3 regions of the Citrobacter sp. ANG330 genome follow, and region 1 is predicted to be linked to each of the others. Evidence: predicted binding sites of a transcription regulator. Region 1 holds the regulator's gene; each other region holds the start of a gene.

Region 1 (5,310 bases):
TCTCGCGATCCGTCTGAGGTTCATTGGTTTCTGACTGCTGCAGTTGCATCTTATAACCCAGCCCCGCCAGGACAACCGTCGACAGCATTACGCTGGTCGTGGTCAGCAGCGGTGTGCTGATAAGCCAGGAAACCACCAGGCTTGCCAGGAAGCACAGACCCAATTGCAGAGTATTTTGTAGCGCAGCGGCACGACCTGTCGCCTGCGGGAATGGGCGCAGCGCCTGAGCGACCACAATCGGGTAGATAGCCCCATTGGCTACCGCCATCACGCAGAAGGGGATCAGGATCTCTGCAAGCGTGATGTGATGGATAAAGCTTGCCGCCCAGGTTGCCACTACGCTCAGCGCATAGATAACTAGCAGCCAGGGCAGGAGCTGTTGACCCTGCCATTTTTGCAGTGCGGCGCGACAGCCGTAGCCACCCACCAGAAAAGCGATGGTCTGCGGCACATAGCTCAGTCCAATTACCGCCGGACTGTAGCCCATATCACTCAGAATAAATGGCGAACCGGTCAGCCATGCAAAGAAGCTGGCAGAACAGGCGGCGTAGATCAGGACGTTGCCACGGTACGCTTTTGCGCGCAGCAAGGTGGTGAAGGTCAGTTTGTCCTTGCTGTCGTCACGCGCCCGGGGGCTGGGTTTTAAAAACAGCGCAGGCACCATCAGCAGCAGCGTGATGAAAAATAGCGTGGCAAAGATCGCCTGCCAGGAAAGATGAGTCAGGATCCAGCTGCCTAATAAGGGCGCCAGTGCAGGGGACAGCCCGACCAGCGGCATTATCGTCGCGAAAATACGGTTAATTTTATGCGAAGGATAGTAATCAGTCACCAGCGCCTGCCAGATGACGGTCGCTGCACAGACACCCACCGCCTGAATAAAGCGCAGAACTAACAGGCCGGTTGCGCTTTCGACCCACAGCATACCCAGACTACCCAGGGCAAAGACAGACAGCCCCAGCAGCAGGATCGGTTTACGTCCGTAGCGATCTGAGAGCGGGCCCCACAGCAGTTGTGCGATGGCAAAACCCGCTAAAAACAGACTCAGGCTGGCGCTGACGGCAGATGCCGGTGTTTGCAGGTCAGATTGAATGGTGGCAAAAGCGGGCAAATACATGTCGGTCGCCAGAAAACCCAGCACGCTGAGTCCTGCCAGCCAGACTAAAAACCCTTTTCCAGGTTGCATAGTTGTTCTCTAATTTTTGATTAATCACACTGGCGCAGAGTGTAGGGAGTGAATTTCGGCTTGTGAAACGCTAATATTTGTTTATTGCATTCAAAAATTTTGTAGGCAGATTATGTGGTCAGAATATGCGCTGGAAGTGGTCGATGCCGTGGCGCGCAACGGGAGTTTCAGTTCCGCGGCCCAGGAGTTGCACCGGGTACCCTCGGCGGTCAGTTATACGGTTCGCCAGATGGAAGAGTGGCTGGCCGTCCCGCTTTTTGAACGCCGTCATCGTGATGTCGTGTTAACCCCGGCAGGCGCCTGGTTTTTGAAAGAAGGGCGTTCTGTCATCAAAAAAATGCAGATCACGCGCCAGCAGTGTCAGCAAATCGCCAATGGCTGGCGGGGGCAACTCCCCATCGCGGTGGATAACATCGTGCGCCCGGAACGCACGCGGCAATTGATCGTCGATTTCTATCGCCACTTTGATGACGTAGAGCTGCTGGTCTTTCAGGAAGTGTTCAATGGCGTCTGGGACGCGCTGTCAGATGGCAGGGTTGAACTCGCTATCGGTGCGACCCAGGCGATCCCGGTCGGCGGACGATATACCTTCCGCGATATGGGTAAACTGAGCTGGTGTTGTGTTGTTGCCAGCACACATCCACTGGCCGCCATGAGTGGACCCTTAAGCGATGATACGTTGCGCAACTGGCCGTCACTGGTGCTGGAAGATACTTCCCGCACTCTGCCGAAACGGGTGACCTGGCTGCTGGACAACCAGAAGCGGGTGGTGGTCCCGGATTGGGCATCCTCCGCAACCTGCATCAGCGCCGGACTTTGTATCGGCATGGTGCCGACACATTTTGCCAGGCCATATTTTAATAAAGGACAGTGGGTGGCGCTGAATCTGGAAAACCCCTTCCCGGATTCGGCCTGTTGCCTGACCTGGCAGCAGAACGATATGTCACCTGCGCTAATCTGGCTGCTGGATTATCTGGGAGATAGCGAAACGCTGAACAAAGAATGGTTGCGGGAGCCTGACGAGGCTCCCGCAGAAGAGGCTTAACGACGGTAATCGCGGAAGGGGCCATCGGCAACAGAGCGGCGCTCAACCAGACGCGGGTGAACTTCAATGGATTGTGACTCTTCACGTTTATTGACGATGCGGTCAAGCAACATGTTAAAGGCCGTCTCACCCAGTGAATCTTTCGGCTGGTGGATGGTGGTCAGAGCTGGCGTAAAGAAGCGGGCGTTGCGCACGTTGTCATAGCCTATCAGCGACACGTCCTGAGGGACGCGCAGACCCATTTCATCAGCGGCGCAAAGGGCACCCATTGCCATGACATCGCCACCGCAGAAAACCGCTGTCGGGCGATGCGCCTGTGACAGAATTTGCTGCATCGCACGGTAGCCGGATTCTGGTTCGAAGTCGCCTTGCACAATCCAGTTTTCAGGCACTTTAATCAGCGCTTCTTCCATCGCTTTCATAAAACCGGCCAGACGGCCTGCGCCGGTGTTGCGCTCCATCAGTCCCGGGATCACGCCAATTTCGCGATGTCCGCGTTCAATAAGGTAACGGCCAGCCATATAACCGCCCTCAAAGGCGTTATCAATCACGGTATCAGTGAAATCGGCTTTGGCCTCGCCCCAGTCCATCACAACCATCGGGATATGACGATACTCTTCCAGCATCGAGAGCAGAGGGGCGGGATATTCGGAACACATCACCAGCAGGCCATCCACGCGTTTTTGCGCCATCATGGACAGATAGGCACGTTGCTTTTCCAGGTTGTTCCAGACATTACCGAGGATCAGGGTATAGCCTTTCTGAAAGCAGTTTTTTTCAACTGCTTCAATAATTTCAGCAAAGTAGGGGGCTTCGCTGCTGGTCGCCAGCAACCCGATAGACTTGGTATGATTCACCTTCAGACTACGGGCTACCGCGCTGGGGGAATAGTGCAATTCTTTGATTGCCGCCCACACTGCATTGCGTGTTTCTTCAGCGACGAAACGCGTTTTGTTAATTACGTGTGATACGGTTGTAGTGGAAACGTTTGCGCGCTTCGCTACATCTTTAATTGTTGCCATTAAATCTCACTCCAGACCCAACCTGAACAGTCAAATATGCTAAGTAAACGTTTGCCTTTACTCATCCTGTGCGCAACGTCAGGGTTGCAGCATGCCGGGAAAACGCAACAGAGCATCAGGAAGGGGTCAATGGCCGGTACGCTAATCAAGTAAGCGTCGAATTTTGGCTGATCTTAACGAAAAGGGGAAGTATTAAAAGCACATATCACGCTAAATCGTGGGAGATTTTCGCACGCAAGTGTGCAAAAATGCGCTATATCACTTTTTGTGTGGGAATAAAAAGGAGAAAAGTTGATGAGCACCGATCTTAAATTTTCATTAGTAACTACGTTTATCGTTCTGGCTTTAATCGTTGCTGGCGGTCTGACAGCGGCACTGCATTGATTTCCCGTCGGGGGAGTCTCTGCTCCCTCGTCACTCCCGCCATATTGTTATTGAATCTGCAAAAGTCTTTTGTATTTTTGTTAACTTCTCTTTTTTTGTGATTGATGTCATGCTTTTGACTCTTAGTTACGCATCGCGCCTCGACGCGAAGAGCCGGAGTCATCACTGCATGAAAATTAATTATCCTTTACTGTCGCTGGCTATCGGCGCGTTCGGCATCGGTACGACCGAGTTTTCGCCAATGGGTCTGCTACCCGTCATCGCGCGTGGCGTCGATGTGTCTATTCCCGCAGCAGGTATGCTAATCAGCGCCTACGCTGTCGGTGTGATGGTCGGGGCACCGCTAATGACGCTGCTGTTGTCACATCGCGGACGTCGCAATGCGCTGATTTTTCTGATGGCTATCTTTACGCTTGGCAACGTGCTGTCGGCCATTTCCCCGGACTACACAACACTGATGCTGTCACGCATTTTGACCAGCCTTAACCACGGCGCGTTCTTTGGCCTGGGCTCCGTTGTGGCAGCCAGCGTGGTGCCGAAGCACAAGCAGGCCAGCGCGGTGGCGACCATGTTTATGGGGCTGACCATCGCCAATATTGGCGGCGTTCCGGCGGCAACCTGGCTGGGTGAGACCATCGGCTGGCGGATGTCGTTTATGGCAACGGCCGGTTTGGGCGTCATTTCGATGCTGAGTCTCTTTTTCTCGTTGCCGAAAGGTGGGGCTGGGGCACGTCCGGAGGTGAAAAAAGAGCTGGCGGTACTGATGCGTCCCCAGGTGCTTTCTGCTCTGCTTACCACGGTACTGGGGGCGGGGGCCATGTTTACGCTGTACACCTATATATCGCCAGTCCTGCAAAGCATCACTCATGCCACGCCGGCCTTTGTGACCGGAATGCTGGTTCTGATCGGCGTGGGCTTCTCCATAGGTAACTATTTGGGTGGCAAACTGGCCGATCGCTCGGTTAACGGTACGCTAAAGGGCTTCTTGCTGCTGCTGATGGTGATTATGCTGGCTATTCCCCTGTTGGCGCAGAATGAACTGGGCGCGGCGATAAGTATGGTGGTCTGGGGGGCAGCGACCTTCGCGGTGGTTCCTCCGCTGCAAATGCGCGTTATGCGTGTGGCTCACGAAGCACCGGGTTTGTCATCTTCCGTGAATATCGGCGCTTTTAACCTCGGTAATGCTTTGGGTGCCGCTGCGGGCGGGGCCGTCATTTCTGGTGGGTTAGGCTACAGTTTTGTTCCTGTCATGGGCGCGATTGTGGCAGGTATGGCGCTGTTGTTGGTGTTCATCTCGGCGAGAAAACAGCCTGAACAGGTGTGTGTCGCAGGTTAATGGCAGGGCAAAAACGCAGAAGGGTGCCCCTTCTGCGTTATCTCTCTTACGCGGCGAAGTTCTTCGCGACAAACTCCCAGTTTACCAGCGCCCAGAAGTGCTCCAGGTAACCAGGACGCGCATTACGGTAGTCAATGTAATACGCATGTTCCCACACGTCGACGGTCATCAGCGGCGTGGCGTCGGTGGTCAGCGGTGTACCGGCGTTGGAGGTTGAAACGATAGCCAGCTTGCCCTCTTTTCCTTTTACCAGCCAGGTCCAGCCTGAGCCGAAGTTTTTGATAGCCGCATCGGTAAACTGCGCCTTGAAATCCGCAAAACTGCCGAAAGAGGCGACAAT
Region 2 (5,310 bases), on a different contig from region 1:
CAGCCCCGGAATAATGTATCCGTGCTCGTTCAGGCCCTGGTCGATCGACGCGGTGTAGAGTTCCACATCCGGATGCGCTTTTTCCAGCGCGGCGATGCCTTCTGGCGCCGCCACCAGCACCAGCACTTTGATGCTGCTGCAGCCCGCTTTTTTCAGCAGATCGATGGTGGCGATAACGGAGCCCCCGGTCGCCAGCATCGGGTCGACGATAAGCGCCATGCGCTCGTCAATATTGGATACCAGCTTCTGGAAATAGGGGACCGGCTCCAGCGTCTCTTCGTTACGGTACATACCGACCACGCTGATACGTGCGCTGGGGACGTTTTCCAGCACGCCTTCCATCATGCCCAGACCGGCACGCAGGATAGGTACGACGGTAATTTTTTTGCCTTTGATTTGATCCACTTCGACCGGACCATTCCAGCCTTCAATGGTTACTTTTTCGGTTTCCAGGCCTGCAGTCGCTTCGTAGGTCAGCAGACTGCCTACTTCCGAGGCGAGTTCACGAAAGCGTTTGGTGCTGATATCGTTCTCACGCATCAGACCCAGCTTGTGTTTGACGAGTGGGTGTTTGACTTCCACGATCTTCATACTCTTCTCCTTTCCTCAGACGAGTGGCAACCACAAAAAAAATCGCCGGATTATACCGCTTTTCCTCTCTGGCGCAATATAACGTATGCATGACCTGGATCAAGCAAAGTGGTATACGTTTGGGTGATGAGTATAAAACACGCCCCGCATTCTGTGCGGGGCGTCGTACCAAGTGGCTGAAATCAGAGGGATTCACCGTTGCTTTTTATCACCTGCTGATACCAGGCGAATGATTTCTTACGGCTGCGAGCCAGTGTCCCACTGCCATCATTATTTTTATCAACGTAGATAAACCCGTAACGCTTTTTCATCTCTCCCGTTCCCGCAGAGACCAGATCGATACATCCCCACGGGGTATACCCCATCAGATCCACGCCATCCTCTTCCACTGCTTTTTTCATTTCGCGCAGATGGGCGGCCATATACTCAATACGATAGCTGTCGTCTACGGTGCCATCCGGTTGCTGAATATCAATCGCACCAAACCCATTCTCAACAATAAACAACGGCAACTGGTAGTGATCCCAGAACCAGTTCAGCGAATAGCGCAACCCTACCGGATCAATCTGCCACCCCCAGTCCGATTTCTGTACGTAGGGATTGGAGACCAGACTTTTGCTCTCGTCGTAATCGAGCTGCGGGTTATCGTCCGTCGCTTTGGTGACAAACGACATGTAGTAGCTGAAACCAATGTAATCGACGCAACCTTCGGAGAGGGCAACACGGTCTTCTTCCGTGATATCGAGGTCAAACTCGCGGCGCGCAAAATAATTGAGAATATGCTGCGGATATTTCCCCCGCACATGCACGTCGGTAAACCAGTAGCGACGGTGCATCGCATTCATCGCCATCATCATATCGTTTGGCGCACAGGTCAGTGGGTAGATGGGACACATAGCGATCATGCAGCCGATCTGCAATGCCGGGTTAATCTCTCGTGCCGCCTTTACCGCCAGCGCACTGGCAACCAGTTCATAATGCGCCGCCTGGTACATCACCGGTTCACGATCTTCACCTGGCTGATACTTCAGGCCGGAGTTTGTGAACGGCGCGAAATCCTCATGGTAATTGGCCTGGTTGTTGATCTCATTGAAGGTCATCCAGTACTTCACTTTGCCCTGATAGCGAGTAAAAACGACTTTTGCAAAGCGGACAAAAAAGTCGATCAGCTTGCGGTTGCGCCAGCCGCCATATTCTGTCACCAGGTGGTAGGGCATTTCGAAGTGCGACAGCGTAATAACAGGTTCAATTCCATACTTCAGGCATTCATCAAACAGATCGTCGTAAAATTGCAGCCCCGCCTCGTTTGGCTGCGTTTCATCCCCGAGTGGGAAAATGCGCGTCCAGGCAATGGACGTCCGGAAGCATTTAAAGCCCATTTCCGCAAAAAGCTTAATGTCCTCTTTGTAGCGGTGATAGAAATCGATCGCCTCGTGGTTAGGGTAGTTTTTGCCGGGCAGCACGCCATCGGTAATTTCTCGCGCCACGCCGTGAGCGCCCGCTGTCATCACGTCGGCAACGCTGATCCCTTTTCCGCCTTCCTGCCAGCCGCCCTCCAGCTGATGAGCGGCGACCGCCCCGCCCCACATGAAATTCGCGTTAAATCCAGACATAGTTTCCCTCGTTGATTTGTTATGACAAAACAGAAACCGGTTTCAGTATGATACTGAGCAATCCCGGCAATGCTTTCAAGGGTGAAACTGAATCCGGTTTCATTTTCGTGGTTCAGGTCATAAAAACGCCGCTCCGCGAAGAAAACGCAGGAAATTTCAACAGATAAAAACGGATGCATCGCAAACTCGCAAACGTTTGCTTTCCCTGTTAGAATTGCGCCGAATTTTACTTTTACCGTAAGAAAACGTGGGGAACCAGGCAGTGACCGATAAAACCTCTCTTAGCTACAAAGATGCCGGTGTTGATATTGACGCGGGTAATGCTCTGGTGGATCGAATCAAAGGCGTAGTGAAGAAAACTCGCCGCCCGGAAGTGATGGGTGGTCTGGGTGGCTTCGGTGCGCTGTGCGCATTGCCGCAAAAATATCGTGAACCCGTGCTGGTTTCCGGTACTGATGGCGTCGGGACAAAACTGCGTCTGGCGATGGATCTGAAACGTCACGATACCATCGGCATTGATCTCGTGGCGATGTGCGTTAACGACCTGGTGGTTCAGGGCGCTGAGCCGCTGTTTTTCCTCGACTATTACGCGACGGGCAAACTGGATGTGGATACCGCAGCCAGCGTCATTCAGGGTATCGCCGAAGGCTGCCTGCAATCCGGTTGCGCGTTGGTCGGCGGGGAAACCGCTGAAATGCCGGGGATGTACCACGGTGAAGATTATGACGTCGCCGGTTTCTGCGTCGGCGTGGTCGAAAAATCAGAAATTATCGACGGTTCCAAAGTCGCCGATGGCGATGTGCTGATTGCACTGGGTTCCAGCGGTCCGCACTCCAACGGCTACTCACTGGTACGTAAAATTGTCGAAGTCAGCGGTTGTGATCCGCAAACAACGGATCTGGAAGGCAAATCGCTGGCCGATCACCTGCTGGCGCCGACCCGTATCTACGTGAAATCGATTCTGGAACTGATCGAGAAGGTTGATGTGCACGCTATCGCGCACCTGACCGGCGGCGGCTTCTGGGAAAACATTCCGCGCGTGCTGCCGGACAACACGCAGGCGGTGATCGATGAATCCTCCTGGCAGTGGCCAGCCGTTTTCAATTGGCTGCAGAGCGCTGGTAACGTCAGCCAGCATGAAATGTATCGTACCTTTAACTGCGGCGTCGGCATGGTCATTGCCCTGCCGGCGGCAGAAGTAGACAACGCCCTTGCCCTGTTGAAGGCAAAAGGTGAAGAAGCCTGGAAGCTCGGCGTCATCAAGGCTTCCGATTCCGCGCAACGCGTGGTTATTGAATAATGAATATTGTGGTGCTTATTTCCGGTAACGGAAGCAATTTGCAGGCGATTATTGATGCCTGCAAAGAGAAGAAAATCAACGGCACCCTGCGGGCAGTATTCAGCAACAAGGCCGACGCGTTCGGCCTTGAGCGAGCCAGAAAAGCGGCAATCCCGGCCCATACGCTGACGGCGGACCAGTTTTCCAGCCGTGAAGCATTTGACCGCGAGCTGATCCTTGAGATCGACGCTTATGCGCCTGACGTAGTGGTGCTGGCTGGTTTTATGCGCATTCTGAGCCCGGCGTTCGTCGCGCACTACAACGGCCGGCTGCTGAATATTCACCCTTCCCTGTTGCCCAAATATCCCGGTTTGCACACCCACCGCCAGGCGCTGGAAAATGGCGATGAGGAACACGGCACCTCGGTCCACTTTGTCACCGACGAACTCGACGGTGGGCCGGTCATTTTACAGGCCAAAGTGCCGGTCTTTGACGGCGACGATGAAGATGAGATCACCGCGCGCGTTCAGGCGCAGGAGCACGCTATTTATCCACTGGTCGTCAGTTGGTTTGTCGACGGTCGGTTGAAAATGCGCGATAACGCAGCCTGGCTGGACGGTGTTCAACTGCCGCCGCAGGGTTATGCTGCCGACGAATAAAACCATGCCGGATAGTGGACATCATCCCTTATCCGGCCTGCTGTTCTCTTCTGACCTCCAGTCCCCCTTCCTCTTTGCGATCAGACGGTTTATTGTCATACTTTTCTGGCACAGTTGGACATCTGAGCGCAATGCTCGCCATAATAATCAGGCAGTGTCCCGTGAATAAAACGGAGTATATGTATTAATGGGTCAGGAAAAGCTTTATATCGAGAAAGAGCTGAGCTGGTTAGCGTTCAACGAACGTGTGCTCCAGGAAGCGGCTGATAAATCAAACCCGCTGATTGAGCGGATGCGTTTCTTAGGCATCTATTCCAATAACCTGGATGAATTCTACAAAGTTCGCTTCGCAGAGCTCAAACGTCGCATCATCATCAGCGAAGAACAGGGTTCAAATTCACATTCTCGCCACCTGTTAGGCAAAATCCAGTCCCGCGTGCTGAAAGCGGACCAGGAATTCGATGGTCTGTATAACGAACTGCTGCTGGAGATGGCGCGAAATCAGATCTTCCTGATTAACGAGCGTCAGCTGTCGGTCAACCAGCAAAGCTGGCTGCGCCACTACTTCAAACAATATCTGCGCCAGCACATTACCCCGATTTTAATTAACCGCGAAACGGATCTGGTACAGTTCCTGAAGGATGATTACACCTATCTGGCGGTTGAAATTATTCGCGGCGACACCATTCGCTATGCGCTGCTGGAAATCCCCTCTGACAAGGTTCCTCGCTTTGTGAATCTGCCGCCAGAAGCGCCGCGTCGTCGCAAGCCAATGATCCTGCTGGATAACATTCTGCGCTATTGCCTGGACGACATCTTTAAGGGTTTCTTTGATTACGACACGCTGAACGCCTATTCGATGAAGATGACCCGTGACGCCGAGTACGATCTGGTGCACGAGATGGAATCCAGCCTGATGGAGCTGATGTCCTCCAGCCTGAAACAGCGACTGACCGCCGAACCGGTGCGCTTTGTCTATCAGCGCGACATGCCTAATGCGCTGGTCGAAGTGCTGCGCGAGAAGCTGACCATCTCGCGTTATGACTCTATTGTCCCCGGCGGGCGTTATCACAACTTCAAAGATTTCATTAACTTCCCCAATGTTGGCAAAGCCAATCTGGTGAATAAACCGCTTCCGCGCCTGCGCCATATCTGGTTCGATAAAGAG
Region 3 (5,310 bases), on a different contig from region 1:
TAATGGTATGACGCACATCTTCCACGCGGGCAAAAGCGGAAATCACCAGCGACAGCGGCGAGGTCATTTCGCGCTGTTCATTGCCTTCCTGCCAGCGGGTTTTCATCGACATTGAGTCTTTACCCACCGGAATGGTCAGCCCCAGCGCCGGACAGAGTTCTTCACCGACCGCTTTCACCGCTTCGTATAAACCGGCATCTTCGCCCGGGTGACCGGCTGCGGCCATCCAGTTGGCGGAAAGCTTAATGCGTTTGATATCGCCAATCTGCGTGGCGGCGATGTTAGTCAGCGCTTCCCCGACCGCCAGACGGGCAGAAGCGGAGAAGTCGAGCAGCGCCACGGGGGCACGTTCACCGATTGACATCGCTTCACCATAGTAGCTGTCAAGGCTGGCAGTGGTCACCGCGCAGTTCGCCACCGGCACCTGCCACGGGCCAACCATCTGATCGCGGGACACCATCCCGGTGACGGTACGGTCGCCAATGGTCACCAGGAAGGTTTTTTCCGCCACCGCCGGCAAATGCAGAACGCGTTTAACGGCATCCGCAATGGTGATGTCCGCACGGTTTAGCGCATCGCCTTTCGCCTTCAGCGTCTGAACGTCACGAGTCATCTTCGGCGTCTTGCCGAGCAGTACGTCAAGCGGCAGGTCAATAGGCTGATTGTCGAAATGACGGTCGTGTAGCGACAGATGCTGTTCTTCGGTTGCTTCGCCAATCACCGCATACGGCGCGCGCTCGCGCTTACACAGCTCGTCAAACAGCGGCAGTTGGTCCGCCGCCACGGCCAGCACATAACGTTCCTGAGACTCGTTACACCAGATCTCCAGCGGGCTCATACCCGGCTCATCGCTGAGGATGTCACGCAGTTCGAATTTACCACCGCGTCCGCCGTCGCTGACCAGTTCAGGCATCGCGTTTGACAGACCGCCCGCGCCAACGTCGTGAATAAACAGGATTGGGTTCGCTTCCCCCAACTGCCAGCAGCGGTCGATCACTTCCTGACAGCGGCGTTCCATCTCCGGGTTATCACGCTGTACGGAAGCGAAGTCGAGATCCGCATCAGACTGACCGGAGGCCATAGACGAGGCCGCGCCGCCGCCCAGACCGATGTTCATTGCCGGGCCGCCGAGAACAATCAGCTTCGCCCCGACGACGATCTCGCCTTTCTGCACGTGATCGGCCCGGATATTCCCGATCCCGCCCGCCAGCATAATCGGCTTGTGGTAGCCGCGAAGCTCTTCACCATTGTGACTGTTCACTTTTTCTTCGTAAGTACGGAAATAGCCGTTCAGCGCCGGGCGACCAAATTCGTTGTTAAACGCCGCACCGCCCAGCGGGCCTTCAGTCATGATATCCAGCGCGGTCACAATACGCTCCGGCTTGCCGAAGTCTTCTTCCCACGGCTGCTCAAAGCCCGGAATACGCAGGTTAGAGACGGAGAAGCCCACCAGACCCGCTTTTGGCTTCGCGCCGCGTCCGGTTGCCCCTTCATCACGGATTTCACCGCCGGAACCGGTCGCCGCGCCCGGCCACGGCGAGATCGCCGTCGGGTGGTTATGGGTTTCCACCTTCATCAGGATGTGCGCTGGCTCCTGGTGGAAATCGTAGCGCCCGCTTGCGTGGTCAGCATAGTAACGGCCGACTTCGGACCCTTCCATGACCGCCGCGTTATCCTTATAAGCAGAAAGGACGTGGTCCGGGGTGGCTTCAAAGGTGTTTTTGATCATTTTGAACAGCGACTTCGGCTGTTGCTTACCGTCAATCACCCAGTCGGCGTTGAAAATCTTGTGGCGGCAATGCTCAGAGTTCGCCTGCGCAAACATGTAGAGCTCGATGTCATTCGGGTTGCGCCCCAGACGGGTAAACGCATCCTGCAGGTAATCAATTTCGTCGTCCGCCAGCGCCAGACCGAGACGCAGGTTAGCGTCCATCAGCGCCTGACGGCCTTCACCCAGCAGGTCAACGCTTGCAACCGGCGCTGGCTGATGGTGAGCAAACAGTTTTTCCGCGTCGGTTAAAGAAGAGAACACCGTCTCCATCATGCGATCATGCAGTTCGGCAGCAACCTGCTGCCACTGTTCAGCGGTCAGCGTGGCGGCTTCAACATAGTAAGCGACGCCACGTTCCAGGCGATCAATCTGTTGCAGACCGCAGTTATGGGCGATATCTGTCGCTTTGGAAGACCAGGGGGAGATGGTGCCGGGGCGCGGCGTCACCAACAGCAGTTTCCCTTCCGGGGTATGACTGCTCAGGCTGGGGCCGTATTTCAGCAGACGGGCAAGCTGCGCGTGCTCATCCTCGTTCAACGGAGCGTTCAGGTCAGCGAAATGGACGTACTCGGCGTAAATATTGCTTACCTGGAGGTTGGCAGCCTGAAAACGTGCCAGCAGTTTGTTAATACGGAATGCGGACAGTGCAGGCGAACCACGCAGAATTTCCATCATAAGTCTCTCGTCTTCTAAGCTAAGCTTTCGGTGTGCCCAAGTGGGGAAACGGGCGTCATTATAAAGAATCTATGCCGCCGACGAAACCGTTTGCGTCGAAATAAAATCCGCCGTCGTTCTTGTCATACGATGCTGCCAATGGCTGTAATTAGTTGCCAACTGGCGCAAGTTTAAGCAAAATGCCGCTCATTGATGAATATTCCTGGTCTATCTATTCCTTTTCCCATCCTGAGGCAACGCACGGTTCAGAGAATTAACTAATTGAAAAAATTAAAGATTAATTATCTGTTCATCGGCATACTGACGCTGCTGCTGGCGGCGGCCCTCTGGCCCTCAATCCCCTGGTTCGGTAAAGCCGATAATCGTATCGCCGCGATCCAGTCGCGGGGAGAGTTGCGTGTGAGCACCATTGAGTCGCCGCTCACCTGGGCAAAACTCGACGGCAAGCCGTACGGGCTCGATTATGAGCTGGCACAGCAGTTCGCCAGCTATCTGGGCGTAAAGCTAAAAGTGACCGTACGCCAGAATATCAGTCAGTTGTTTGACGACCTGGATAATGGCAACGCCGATCTGCTGGCTGCCGGGCTGGTCTACAACAGCGAGCGGGTAAAAAACTATCAGCCGGGGCCGACCTACTATTCTGTCTCCCAGCAACTGGTCTACAAAGTGGGTCAGTACCGCCCCCGTACATTGGGTAGCGTGACGGAAAGCCAGCTTACCATCACGCCCGGGCATGTGGTGGCAAACGATCTGCAAACCCTGAAAGAGACAAAATACCCCGATCTGAGCTGGCGCATTGACGAGAAGAAAGGCTCTACTGAACTGCTTGACGCCGTGATTGCCGGTCAACTGGATTACACTATCGCCGATTCTGTCGCCATTAGCCTTTATCAACGCGTTCATCCGGAACTGGCGGTGGCGCTGGACGTTACAGACGAGCAGCCGGTCACCTGGTTCAGTGTGCTGGATGACGACAACACGCTGTCCGCCGCCCTGCTCGATTTCTTCAACGGCATGAATGAGGACGGTTCGCTGGCGCGTCTTGAAGAAAAGTATCTGGGACACGGCGATGATTTTGACTATGTCGATACCCGCACCTTTCTGCGCGCGGTTGACGCCATGCTCCCCGATTTAAAACCGCTGTTTGAAAAGCACGCCCAGGAAATTGACTGGCAGTTGCTTGCCGCGATCGCCTGGCAGGAATCACACTGGGATCCGCAGGCCACTTCACCGACCGGCGTGCGCGGCATGATGATGCTCACCAAAAACACGGCACAGAGTCTGGGTCTGACCGACAGGACCGATCCTGAGCAGAGCCTCAGCGGTGGGGCGCGCTATTTACAGGATATGATGAGTAAAGTGCCAGACACGGTGCCAGAGAACGAGCGCATCTGGTTTGCGCTGGCGGCCTATAACATGGGTTATGCGCATATGCTTGATGCGCGGGCGCTGACGGCCAAAACGAAGGGAAACCCGGACAGTTGGGCGGACGTCAAACAGCGCCTGCCGTTGCTCAGTCAAAAACAGTATTACAGCAAGCTGACCTACGGCTATGCGCGCGGACATGAAGCCTACGCCTACGTTGAGAACATCCGTAAATATCAGATAAGTCTGCAGGGCTATTTGCAGGAGAAAGAAAAGCAACTGGCTGAAGAGATGAAACTGGCGCAAGAGTATCCGGTCGTCTCGCCAACGGAATTTGGCAAACAGCGACGACCGCTCTCCGCCTTCCTGTCGCAATCGTCGTCTGGCTATCTGACGCACTCTCCATCACTGCTGCGTTTACCGCAGAAGAAAGAAGAGAAACAGTAAGCTGAGGCCGCAATGATTACTGGCTTGCGGCTTTCTTCAACGCTTTGATCTCCTGGCGGCGCATGCGAAAGAAATCGCTGAGCAGCGTTGCACACTCTTCACGCAGGATCCCCTCAGTGACCTCAACGCGATGATTCATTCCCGGATGATGCAGAACATCCATCAGCGAGCCAGCGGCGCCGGTTTTTGCATCGCGCGCGCCGAACACCACGCGGCTGATACGGCTGTGCACCATCGCGCCAGCGCACATGACGCATGGCTCAAGGGTCACGTACAGCGTGGCATCAATCAGCCGATAGTTTTGCAGGACGAGGCCGCCCTGACGCAGCGCCATGATCTCCGCGTGCGCGGTCGGATCGTGATGGCCAATCGGGCGGTTCCAGCCTTCGCCGATCACGCGATTGTTGTGTACTAATACAGCGCCGACCGGAACTTCACGCTCATCCCAGGCGCGCTTCGCCAGCGTTAATGCATGGCGCATCCAGTATTCGTGGCTAAATTCAATATCTGACAAAGGGAGAACTCCGGTAATCATCGCGGGCGCATTATACAGGGTCGCTATACCCTTCGTCTTTCAACTATTCCAGTTGCTGAAGTTCTCCGCGAGGTGTGACGCGCCAACGGTGCTGGCAAAAATAGAGCAGCGGGTTGTCCTGATTGCTGTCGCTGTAGCCGCTGTAAAGGCGCAGCGGCGTACCGATTTTACGCTCCAGTTGTGCCACTTTTTCATGACCCAGGCAACGTAGAGTCAGCACCCAACCGCCGTAACCCCGTTCCATCTGGCTGGCGATCAAATTCACCCGCGGCAGCCAGGGCGTATCAAAATAGACCTGTTGCACCAGCGACTGCGGCGAACCGGTAATGAGCCAGATATCCGCATCAGAACTTAATAAATAGGTGGTCAACCGCTCCTGTACCTGTGGAAACGCCGTGACGTTCTGCCGGAACCAACGGACGAAATCAGCCTGCTTTGCCTGCAGGCTGGCCTCGCTATGACCAAAGGTACAGCCCCACAGCAGCAGACTCATCGGCCAGCGCGCGGCGCGTCCTTT

Evidence for each region. Region 1 encodes PurR, which represses purine synthesis genes. Its sites were predicted from a motif close to CANGCAAACGTTTGCNTG; they were not measured.
Region 2: a site for PurR is predicted at 2,390-2,407, ahead of purM (phosphoribosylformylglycinamidine cyclo-ligase). Genes of this name have one in related genera too.
Region 3: a site for PurR is predicted at 2,526-2,543, ahead of purL (phosphoribosylformylglycinamidine synthase). Genes of this name have one in related genera too.

Annotation. Positions count from the first base shown of each region.
Region 1 is NZ_JASJUI010000002.1:69,505-74,814, reverse strand. It holds gene punC (purine nucleoside transporter PunC) at 1-1,183, opposite strand, end outside; gene punR (DNA-binding transcriptional activator PunR) at 1,296-2,228, shown strand; gene purR (HTH-type transcriptional repressor PurR) at 2,225-3,250, opposite strand; gene QNN88_RS06025 (YnhF family membrane protein) at 3,545-3,634, shown strand; gene QNN88_RS06020 (MFS transporter) at 3,744-4,970, shown strand; gene sodB (superoxide dismutase [Fe]) at 5,017-5,310, opposite strand, start outside.
Region 2 is NZ_JASJUI010000001.1:1,037,908-1,043,217, forward strand. It holds gene upp (uracil phosphoribosyltransferase) at 1-591, opposite strand, end outside; gene QNN88_RS05170 (6-phospho-beta-glucosidase) at 774-2,204, opposite strand; gene purM (phosphoribosylformylglycinamidine cyclo-ligase) at 2,467-3,504, shown strand; gene purN (phosphoribosylglycinamide formyltransferase) at 3,501-4,142, shown strand; gene ppk1 (polyphosphate kinase 1) at 4,330-5,310, shown strand, end outside.
Region 3 is NZ_JASJUI010000001.1:1,118,971-1,124,280, forward strand. It holds gene purL (phosphoribosylformylglycinamidine synthase) at 1-2,446, opposite strand, end outside; gene mltF (membrane-bound lytic murein transglycosylase MltF) at 2,708-4,258, shown strand; gene tadA (tRNA adenosine(34) deaminase TadA) at 4,275-4,793, opposite strand; gene yfhb (phosphatidylglycerophosphatase C) at 4,837-5,310, opposite strand, start outside.